2 regions of the Aggregatilinea sp. genome follow, and region 1 is predicted to be linked to the other one. Evidence: riboswitches for the same ligand, from Rfam matches in the RefSeq annotation. Region 1 holds a riboswitch; the other holds the start of a gene.
The links. A riboswitch is a leader RNA that binds a small molecule or an ion and turns the genes downstream of it on or off. The one in region 1 is predicted to bind cobalamin.
Positions count from the first base shown of each region.

Region 2: another riboswitch for cobalamin. It lies ahead of V7116_RS12140 (FmdB family zinc ribbon protein); the one in region 1 lies ahead of V7116_RS00200 (prenyltransferase/squalene oxidase repeat-containing protein).

Region 1 is NZ_DAISHJ010000001.1:35,085-40,644, reverse strand. It holds gene tdh (L-threonine 3-dehydrogenase) at 1-873, opposite strand, end outside; gene V7116_RS00200 (prenyltransferase/squalene oxidase repeat-containing protein) at 1,025-1,969, opposite strand; cobalamin riboswitch at 2,119-2,268, opposite strand; gene acpS (holo-ACP synthase) at 2,317-2,700, opposite strand; gene V7116_RS00190 (M16 family metallopeptidase) at 2,700-4,025, opposite strand; gene V7116_RS00185 (M16 family metallopeptidase) at 4,030-5,322, opposite strand; gene V7116_RS00180 (UDP-glucose dehydrogenase family protein) at 5,444-5,560, opposite strand, start outside.
Region 2 is NZ_DAISHJ010000034.1:28,887-34,446, forward strand. It holds gene V7116_RS12125 (response regulator transcription factor) at 1-576, shown strand, start outside; gene V7116_RS12130 (hypothetical protein) at 607-981, shown strand; gene V7116_RS12135 (reductive dehalogenase) at 978-2,363, shown strand; cobalamin riboswitch at 2,512-2,653, shown strand; gene V7116_RS12140 (FmdB family zinc ribbon protein) at 2,725-2,970, shown strand; gene V7116_RS12145 (reductive dehalogenase) at 3,036-4,418, shown strand; gene V7116_RS12150 (dehalogenase) at 4,455-4,739, shown strand; gene V7116_RS12155 (FMN-binding protein) at 5,168-5,560, shown strand, end outside.

The sequences.
Region 1 (5,560 bases):
GATCGCACCCTTGAAGATGATGTGCTGGTTCAGGTCAAAGGTGAACGGTCCCGGTGCGAGGCCCAACAGCGCCGCCTCGCCGCCTTCCTTCAGCACCGTGAAACCCTGATCGATGGCGCTAGGCGCGCCGGACATTTCGAGCAGCACATCCACGCCTTCATCGCAGGTCGCCTCAAGCAGCTTGCCGACCACGTCTTCTTCCAGCACGTTCACCGTCAGATCCGCGCCCATCTTGCGCGCCATCGCTAAACGGTAGTCGCTGATGTCGGTAGCGAACACGCGCCGCGCACCCGCTGCCTTGGCCACGGCGATCGCCATGATGCCCACCGGGCCGCAGCCGGTCACCAGCACGTACTTGGCCGACAGATCCTGCGCCATGGCCGTATGCACGGCGTTGCCGAAATTTTCTTCGATCACCGCAATGCGCAGCGGCAGATCGGGCGGATTTTTCCACGCATTCTGGGCGGGCACAGCGACATATTCGGCAAATCCGCCGTCACGATCCACACCCAGGATTTTCGTGTTTTCGCAGATATACTCGCGTCCGGTTTTGCAATAGAAACATTCGTTACACACGACGTGACTTTCCAGCGAGACGTAATCGCCCACCTTCACGCTCGTCACGTCATCGGCAACCTGCGCGATCTCGCCCGCGATCTCGTGACCGACCACAAACGGCGGCTTGAGGCGGTTCTGCGCCCACTCATCCCACTTATAGATATGAAGGTCCGTCCCACAAATCGACGCGGCACGGACCTTCACCAGTACTTCTCCGGGGCCGATCTCCGGCACAGGCCATTCGGTCAGTTCAAGGCCAGGGGCGCGTTTGGCCTTCACCACGGCCTTCATCATCTTCGGTAGGGTATCCGTCATGTGTATGGCATCCTGTGGCAGCGAAAGCGCTAGATAAACCTCACATGCGGCTGATTCTAGCCCCCATATGCAGCCGCAACAAGTCCAAAAAAGAAAGGGGCATGCGGTCGTCTGCATGCCCCTCGTGTTTAGTGTATGTTCCGAACCGGCGTTATTCCGCTTCGGGCATGGGCGCCCACGCGGTCAGCGTAACGCCTTCCACTGCCGGGATCGCAGCGATCGTCGCCAGAATGTTCGCGTCAGGCATGGCCGTCTGGTAGCCGAACGCGCCTTCTTCCGTCTGCAACGACAGCAGCCAGTCCTGCGGGGTATTCCAGTCGGCCAGATCTTCGCCCGCCGCCAGCAGTGCCTGAACCACGACCGAAGTCGAGTTCACATCGCTGTCGGTGCCGTAGTCGCTCGGGCTCTGGTACGGCCAGCCGCCGTCCTCGTTCTGAATGGCTTCGAAGTAGGCCAGCGCCGCGTCAACCGCGTCCGCCTGATCCGTCAGGGCCAGCGCCTGCACGCAGATCGCGGTCGTGTTGCTATCCGCAGGCTGATCCGGCCCGAAGCCCCAGCCGCCGTCTTCCGTCTGCGCGCTGATAACTGCATCCACCGCGCCTTCAGGAAGCTCGACGCCCGCGTTTTCCAGCGCGGTCAGCGCCAGGCAGTGATCGAACGCGCCGGTTCCGAACAGGCCGCTCTCGTCCTGCAGCGCGAGCAGATCGTTCACCAGATTATGCCCGCCGAACGCCGTGACGTCCTTGCCGCCCGCGATGACCGCATTGGCGACTTTCGCAACCTGCCCGGCAGCCGTGACGTTCCCGGCCTCAACCTGCTGGCCGAGGAAGTAGTACGGATTTGCCATGTCCGGCGATAGCACCGCATTAGGATCTTCACCCGCCGCGACAAACGCGATAATCGCGTCTGCCGTCGTCGTCAGATCGCTTTCCGGCGCGTAGCCGGTCGGGAAGCCGCCATCCGCATTCTGGATCGAATCCAGGTAATCAACCGCCGCCAGCGCGGGATCGGTATCGTCTTGCGCGAACGCAGGGATCGCCAGCGCCAGGATCAGCGCCAGCGCCACAATAGTGCTCAACAGATGAGAACGTTTCATCAGGATCATGCTCCTCGAAATTGAAAAAAGACAACATGCAGGGGAAAGTGAGCCCAATAAAAACAGCGCCTTTCCCGACGGTTAAGAAAGGCGCTGTTCTAGCTCGCTGAGAACAGCATGAATCACCTCCGATCCGCGAGAGATGGGTAATGTATATGGCGGTCCAGGCGGGTAATCTGGCTCTGCGAGGCTGTGAAACTCCTCGCACAACAGTTGCGGGACAGCGCCGGACTTGGACCGGCTTCCCCCATTACGACGAACGCTTCCGGGCGTTCGTCACCTGGACGTTTCATAGTTGTTAGACAATGGCAGGAAGTATAACGCGAGCCGCGGGGGGTTACAATGGTCTACTCCTGCGAAGCGGCTCCATTTCCCACGGCGACCACAAACGCGATGGCATGTTCCGCCGTGTGGCTGAGGCTGATCTGCCACTCGCACAGCCCGAGTTCCTGCGCGAGTTCCGCTGCCGCCGCGTGCAAATGCAGGTGCGGCGCGCCGCGATCGTCAGACGACACTTCGATATCGATCCAACGCACGTCCCCAATGCCGGTTCCCAGCGCCTTCGCTGCCGCTTCTTTCGCGGCGATGCGCGCCGCCAACCGCACGGGAAGATCCTTGCACTGCGCGCGCTCGGCAGGCGTAAAAAACCGCTCGAAGAACCGATCGCCATACCGGTTCATCACGCGCTCGACGCGCTCGACTTCGATCAGGTCCACGCCAATACGCAGCATTACGCCTCCGACTGCGCCTCAGTGGGGGCGCTTTCGGAAAAGTCCGGCAGTTCCGGCCCGGCCAGCGCCAGCGCGTACACGTCCGGGTCCAGGTAACGCTGCGCGGCATCCAGCGCCGCCTCCGGTGTGATCGATACAATCAAATCGGGATAGCGGCGCAGGTAGTCCAGCCCCAATTCGTAGCGCTCCATCGACAGGATCGAGCCAGCCACGCCCTCGTTCGTCTCAAGCTGGAGCGGCAGCCGCCCGATGAAATTCGCCTTCACGTCCGCCAGCTCTGACTCCTGAACCGGCTCGCTGACGATCCGCCGGATCTCGCCGCGAATGGCCTCCAGCGCCCGCTCGACGTTCGCCGGATTCACCCCCGCGATTACGCGCCACGGGCCCGGCCCCATACCGCCATCGAGGCGGCTGTAGCTGTAATAGGCCAGCCCACGCTTTTCACGTACTTCCGCGCCGATGCGTCCGTACATCCCAAACACGCCCAGCACGGCGTTCGCCAGGGTCGCGGCCTGCCACTCGTCGGCGCGGCGCGGTGGTCCCGGCACACCGAGCACCAGATCGATCTGGCTTTTGTCCGGCAACGTGATCGTCTGCGTGCGCGCCGCGTCCAACCCAACACCGTCCGGCGCCAGCGGCATTGCAGGCTGATCGGGATTCTCCCACGCGCCGAACGTCTCCTCGACCAGTGACAGCGCGCGCTCGGCATTCACCGCGCCGACGATCACCACGAGCATTCCACGCGGGCCGTAATGGGTGCGGTGAAACGCGGACATCTGGTCACGCGTGATGGCCGCCACCGTCGCCAACCGCCCTTCGGGCTGGCGGCTATAAGGATGCCCTGCGGGATACGCCAGTTCGCGGAAAGTCCTTGCGGCCATATACCGCGTGTCCTTTTCACGGATCTTCAGTCCGGTGATGATTTCACCGCGCAGCCGCTCCACCTGCCCCGTGGGAAAAGCCGGATGTCGCAGGGCGTCTCCCACAAGATCGAACAGCATCGGCAGATCTTCGGCCAGTCCCTTGCCGGAGAACCCGACCGTATGCAGCCCGCCGCTGATCGACAGACTCGCGCCGTTGCTCTCCAGCAACTCGTGAATGGCCGCAAAGTCGCGCGTCTCCGTGCCGCGCAGCAGCGCGGACGCCGTGATAGCGGCGAGTCCGTGCGCATCAGGCGGATCGAACGCCGCGCCTGCATCCAGCGACCCGGCCAGCACGACCGAACGCGCGTTGAAGTTCTCGCGCACCAGCACCACAATGCCGTTGGACAGCTCACGCCGGATAATATCATCCGGCCCCGGCAGGGATTCAACAGGTAATGTCATTGCGTCAGCCTTCCTGCCCGCTGTTCGTGGGGATAAACCAGCCGACCGTTCGCTGCGAGCGGCGGAAATACCGGCGTGAGGCGTCCTGTACATCGTCCAGGGTCACTGCATCGAGGTGATCCAGGTAGTGTAGATACCACTCGTAGCCGGAAAAATTCTCAGAGAACGCCAACCAGAACGCCTGCCCGGTGACGCCTTCCGTGCCATACGCAAACAGCGCTTTCGCCTGCTTTTTCGCCCGGTCCAGTTCGGCCTGCGTCAGATCGCCTGCCACCAGCCGGTCGATTTCGGCATCCAGCGCGGCCTGCACTTCCTCGATCTGGCGACCATCACGCACGGTCAAGATGACGCTGAACAGGTAGGGATCGATCGACGGGTACAGTCCGCCGCCCACCGATGCCGCCAGTTCCGTCTCGACGAGCGCGCGATATAAGCGCGAAGTCTTGTTGCCAATACCATCACCCCCCGGTGCGCTCGCGCCCGCCAGGATGCTGTCTACCAGAGCCAGCTTGAACCAATCGGGATCGGTCGCTGCGGGCGCGCGGTACGCGGTGAAGATCGTCGCCGCGCTGCCTTCGCGCTCCACGCGCACGCTGCGTTCGCCTTGCTGCGGCGGCTCCGGGCGGTTGAACAGCGGCGGCGCGGCGCCTACCGGAATCGAGCCGTACAGCGCCTTGATCTGCGCCAGCATCTCGGCGCTGTCGAAGTCGCCCACGGCAACGGCGATGGCATTATTCGGTGCGTAAAAGGTCCGGTAGTGGGTATACAGATCGTCGCGGGTCATGGTATGCAAATCGGCCATGTCCCCGATGATCTGGTGGTGGTACGGGTGCACGCGGAAGGCCGTCGCACGCACCGCTTCCGACAGCCAGAAGCCCGGCGAGTTCTCCGATCCCTGGCGTTCGGAGATGATCACCGTTCGCTCGGATTCCACTTCGTCGGGATCGAACGCGGCATTCTGCATCCGGTCGGCTTCGGCTTCCAGCGCCAGCGCGATCCGGCTGGCAGGCATCGTTTCAAAGTAGGCGGTGTAGTCATACGAGGTCTGCGCGTTCCAGATGCCGCCCTCGCGGTCCACGGCCTTATCCAGCACGCCCGCGGGATACTTTGGCGTGCCCTTGAACATCATGTGCTCGACCCAGTGGGAGATGCCGGTGTGCCCGGTCGGCTCGTTGCGGCTGCCAACGCGGTATAGGACCCACCAGCTGATGACCGGCGCGGTGTGCACCTCTTTGAGCAAAATGGTAAGGCCGTTGTCGAGTATGTGCCGGGTTACGCCGTGCCCCTCACCTGGCATTCCAAGTCCTTCCACTACAGCGCCGACCGTCTTGTGCCCTAAGTTTAGCAGGGATGCCGATCCGTGGCATCCCTGCGTAAAATGACCATGTATGCCCCCGTCTGCCGGGGATTCAGGCTTTTTAGCCGTTATAGCCGCGCCCGATGCCGCGATAGGTGAAGCCCACGCTGCGCATCTCGGCAGGCTCGTACAGGTTGCGCGCGTCGATCATCACCGGCGTGGTCATCGCCTCTTTCAC
Region 2 (5,560 bases), on a different contig from region 1:
CCGGATATGACCGTGGTGGGCGAGGCAGGCGACGGCGAAGAAGCGCTGCGCCAGATCGAAACGTCCCGGCCCGACGTGGTCGTGCTCGATCTGTCGATGCCGGGGCTGAGCGGGTTGGACGCGCTGGAGCGCATCACCACCCAATATCCTGAGACGCGCGTGCTGGTGCTGACCATGCACGCCGACAAACAGTACATTCTGCGCGTGCTGCAATCGGGCGGCGCAGGCTACGTGTTGAAAAGCGGCGCGGACACGGAGCTGATCCACGCCATCCGGCACGTGTCGGCGGGCGGCTCGTACCTCTATCCCGACGCGACGCAGGTGCTGCTCGATGAATATCGCAAGAACCAGGAACAAACCGAGCTGGACAGCCTGGAACTGCTCAGCGAGCGCGAGCGCGACGTGCTGAAGATGATCGCGCTGGGCTACAGCAGCCGCGAGATCGGGGAGATGCTGTTCATCAGCCCCAAGACGGTCGATACGTATCGCCAGCGGGCGATGGAGAAGCTCGGCCTGGAAACGCGCGCCGACATCGTGCAGTACGCGCTCAAAAAACGCATGCTCGATGCAGACTAAACCTTTCGGGACAGACCGCGAGTGACTTCAATGCCTCCTTCCCCTCAGGATCGCCCATCCGAACCCACCGACTACGTGCTGAAGGTCGAACGCGCGCCGCTGTACATATGGCTGGCGCGTCTGACCTGGGCGATCATCGTGCTCGTGCTGCTGGAATTTGACATCACAAGCTGGCAGGAGCGAGAGCCGCACGCTGCGATCCTGGCGACGGCGCTGCTGACGGTGCTGGTGCTGGCCGGGATCATCGTGGAGGTGGTTCGCCATGTCGAAGCACGCTCGCCCTACCGCCAATCCGCGCCGCTGCCCGACGATGAGCCTGTGGCCGAGATCGTCGAGCCGTTCGCCGTGGAGCCGGATCTGTCCTATTCACCGCACGCTCACAGCCATATCGAGGACGCCTCATGAGCGATGAATTGAAGATCAGCCGCCGTGATTTTTTGAAAAATCTGGGCATGGCCGGGGTCGCGGCGACTGCCGCCGGGTCTACGGGCCTCACGCTGGCCGGAGAAGTCTTCGGCAGCACAACGTCCGGCGGGGTGTACCGCCGCCCGTGGTGGGTGCGCGAAGTGGATGAGCCGACGACGGGCATCCGTTGGGAGCAGATCAAGCGCGTGGATGCCTCGCGCGATACGCTGTTCGGCAACGTGTTGGGCCGCTTCGCCACGCCGGAAGAAAACCAGCGGCTGCTCCAGGTGCGCGAGGACTTGCTGTTGGAACGCCTGAACTCGGAAGAACCGGGCTACACGCTGAAGGATCAGGCGCTCGAAAACGCCATGCGGCAGTCGCGCGGGATAATCCCGCGCAGTTTCCTCGGCGCGCAGTGGGCCATGACGCCGGAACAGCGCGGGGTCGCGCGGTGGGAAGGCTCGCCGGAGGACGCCGCGCACATCATCAAGGTGGCGCTGCGGCAGATGGGCGCGGCCAGCGTCGGGATCGTGCACCTGGACGAGCGCACGCGCAAGCTGATTTACGCGGTCGATACCGACGGCAAGCGCATCGAGTTCGAGGACGTCGAGCAGGCGTACGAGACCGAGGACAAGCGCGTGATCCCCAACCGCGCCGAGTGGGTGATCGTGTACACGGTGCAGATGTCGGAAGACGCGCTGCGCCGCGCGCCGACCAAGATCGCGGAGTTCGGCACGCAGACCAGCTACCAGCGCGGGCTGCTGGTTCAGAATGGGCTGCAAGAGTTTTTGCGCGGCCTGGGCTATCAGGGCCTGGGCGAGCAGACGTTGAACGGCCTGGGCATCGCTCCGGCGCTGGCGGTGATGGCCGGGCTGGGCGAGCTGTCGCGCCAGAACCGCGTGATCACGCCGGAATATGGCCCGATGGTGCGCGTCTTCAAGCTGGTCACCGATCTGCCGCTGGCGGCGGACCGGCCCATTGACGCGGGCATCACACGCTTCTGCAAGACGTGCAAGAAGTGCGCCGAAGCCTGCCCGCCCAGCGCGCTCAGCTTCGACACGGAGCCGGGCTGGGAGCCGGTGGGCGAGTGGAGCAACCCAGGGCATCAGGCGTGGTTCGAAAACTCGCTGCGCTGCCGCCGCTTCTGGTACGAAGAAGCCGGGACCAACTGCGGCATTTGTTTCGCCGTGTGCCCGTTCACCAAGCAGGGCAAGAGCTTTATGCACCAGTTCGTGCATATGCAGATCGCAACTGCCCCCGTCATCAATTCCCTGACGCGCAGCATGGACGACGCCTTCGGCTACGGTGTCCGCAAAGACCCGACCGAGTGGTGGAATCTCGACCTGCCCGAATACGGCATCGACACGACGAAAGGGAAATAAGCGCCCCGCTGTCATCTTTTTGCGCACGCGCCTGTCAGCAAATTCCCGACAGGCGCGTGCGCAATCAAGGGCGTTTTCCTGACACACGTTCTTCCCCCTCCTGACAGACAAGCCCGGCCCCTTTTTGCATAATTATTTCATCAGCAGTAAATGACGCTGCGATAACGGTTAGGTGAAGGGTATCGCGCGTCAGGGGGAAAACCGGTGCAAGGCCGGTGCTGGGCCGCAACTGTAAGATCGGGCGTTTTGCCCGGTCGAGCCAGAATACCCGCTGCAACGTCTTATCTCTACGAGCCTAGAGAGCTGGGTTATTCCGAACAGGAATAAACCGGCTCTTTTTCGTTTTGGAGGAAGGGAACCCATGGCAACGTATTCGTACCGCTGCCGCGACTGCCAAACCCTATTCCAGGTTCAGAAGCCAATGGCCGAGATCGACGCGGAAACATTGTGCCCCGCCTGCGGTGCAGCCGAGACGCAGCGGTTGATTTCGGCAGTAGCGGTGTTCTCGTCGAGCGCCGATGGTCAGCGTCGCGCCCTGGCTGGCGCGCCGAGCTGCGGCAGTTGCGGGATGGCTGCAACGGGCTGCACGAGCTGCGGCCCGCACTAATCGTCCGGTAATTCCGATCGGCTAAATAGTCTTTATCCGTTCAATGTCGCTGAAGGAGATTCAATATGCCGTTCAATCTTAACCGCCGCGAGTTTTTGAGGGACATGGGGCTGCTCGGCCTGGGCGCTACCACGGCCAGCCTGGGGCCGATTGCTGCCTTCGGTGAAGACTGGGGCGATAAGGCAACCATCAATTCACGCCCGTTTTACGTGAAGGAAGTGGATACCCCCACGGTCGAGATCGACTGGGCCGCCATCTACCGCTTCAACGAGCGCGACACCGTGCGTCGCGGTCTGGCGAAGTACGTTGGTGAGGACGAGGCCACACGCATCACAGGGATGCGCGAGAGCAATCAGAACAAGTTCGCGCTCGAAGGTCGCCCCGGTTATTCGATCCGCGACATCGCCATGTACGCTGCGTCGGGGATTGGTGCGACCCAGTCGTTCCTGCCGCCGGATAACATCAGCACGCCGGAAGATCGTGGCGTGCCGCGTTGGGAAGGCACGCCGGAAGAGAACTCCGAGATGATCCGCTCGGCCCTGCGCGCGTTCGGCGCGGCGACCGTCGGCTTCGTGGAGTTGGAAGAAGAGACCACCAAGAAGCTCATCTACTCGATTGACCCTGACGGCAAGGAACTGGTGTTCAAGGAGCAGGACCAGCCGGAAGAAGACGAGACCACCCGCGTCATCCCCAACAAGTGCCGCTACGTCATTGTGTGGACCGTGCAGATGTCTGCCGAGCAGCTTCAGCGCGCTCCCACGCCGCTGGGCGCCGCGACCACCAGCCTGGCCTACTCGCAGAACCGCGCCATCCAGAGCCGCCTGCAGGGCTTCCTGCGCAGCATCGGCTACCTGGGCCTGGGCGAAAACGAAACCAACGCGCTCGGTATCGCGCCCGCGTTCGGCGTTATGGCTGGCCTGGGCGAACTGTCGCGCCTGAACCGTCTCGTCACGCCGGAATACGGTCCGATGGTCCGCGTCTTCAAGATGGTCACCGACCTGCCCGTCGCGCCGACCAAGCCGATCAACGCCGGGATCATGAACTTCTGCAAGACCTGCAAGACCTGCGCGACCTACTGCCCGTCCGGCTCGCTGAGCCTCGAATCCGAACCGTCCTACGAGACGCAGGGCGGCTGGAACCGTGGCGGCGTGAAGACCTGGTACGAAAATTCGGTTACCTGCCGTACGTACTGGGGTGAAGTGGGCACGAACTGCGGTATCTGCTTCTCGGTCTGCCCGTTCGCGGTCAAGAACAAGGCGCTCATCCACTCGATGGTCAAGGGCGTTATCGGCACCACCCCGATCTTCGACAGCGCGCTGGCCAGCATGAGCCGCACCGCGTACATCAGCGAAGACCTCGGCCAACCGCAGAAGGACTGCGAAGAGTGGTGGAAGCTCGACTACTCCGAGCTGGGCTACGACACGACCATGGGCCACCAGGACGCATAGCGCGCGGCGCTGCGGATAAGAAAGGATAACCGACCAATGTTGTGGTTAATTCTGGGTATTCTGATCGGCGCGGGGTTCATCTTCCTCGCTCATCGTTCCGAATTTAAGCTGGCGTGGTACGATTACATCATCCTCGCCGTGTCCATCGTGTTCCTGCTGCTGGCGATCGCGAACTTCAGCGGCTCCCGCGCGGAACTCGAATACAAGGCCGCGAACATCCTGCTGCTGTCGTTCGGTGTGCCTGGCCTCATCCTGATGGCGGTGGTGGGTGTACGCGCGTGGCGCAGCTACCAGACGCTGACGGCGAAGAGCGCCAAGTAAGCGACTGACGCCTTATCTGCCGGGCGGCGCGCAAGTGCTGCCCGGCTCAGAGCGTGTCCGGAAACCCTCATCCCCCGGCCCCTTCTCCCTCAGGGAGAAGGGGAGCAGAACAGCAGAAGGTGCTTGCCGCGAGTCACGAAAAGGGGAGTAAAGCCGCTTTCCATACACGCTCTCAGTTACCTTCCCCGCGCCGTTCGCTTTGAGCGGGACAGCGGGGCCGTTGTTTCATAGAGTGTGTCCGGAAACCCTCATCCCCCGGCCCCTTCTCCCTCAAGGAGAAGGGGAGCAAGACAGCGGAAGGCGCTGGCGGTGAGTAACGCGACGGGGTATAAAGCCGCTTTTCATACACGCTCTTAACTCACCTGACCGATTTTACGGCTGCGAGCCGCCAACCGGGCCGCAGCGGCAGCCACAACATCGAAGCAGCCATGGCAACAGCACGAACGCTTCCCGTTCAAAATGCCCTACAACTCCAACGCGCGCGCCAGCGCCGCCGCCAAACCATTGTCACGGCCATCGCGCTGGCGATCATCATCGCGGCGTGGCTGATTGGCTATGCCAACACCGGCAGCAGCGACGCGGGTCCATACGTGAAGAACGTCCTGCCCGGCGCAGACCGGATCGAGACGCGCCGCGACCTGTACGTCGGCTACCAGGGCGACACCCTGGTCGGCTACGCGCAGGTCGGCACGGCGAGCGGCTATGGCGGGCCGGTGGAGGTGCTGGTCGGCATCGATCCCGATGGCAACATCACCGGCGCGCAGATCGTCGGCCACAAGGAGACGCCGGGCTTCTTCCGCCTGATTGGGCGCGAGAATTTC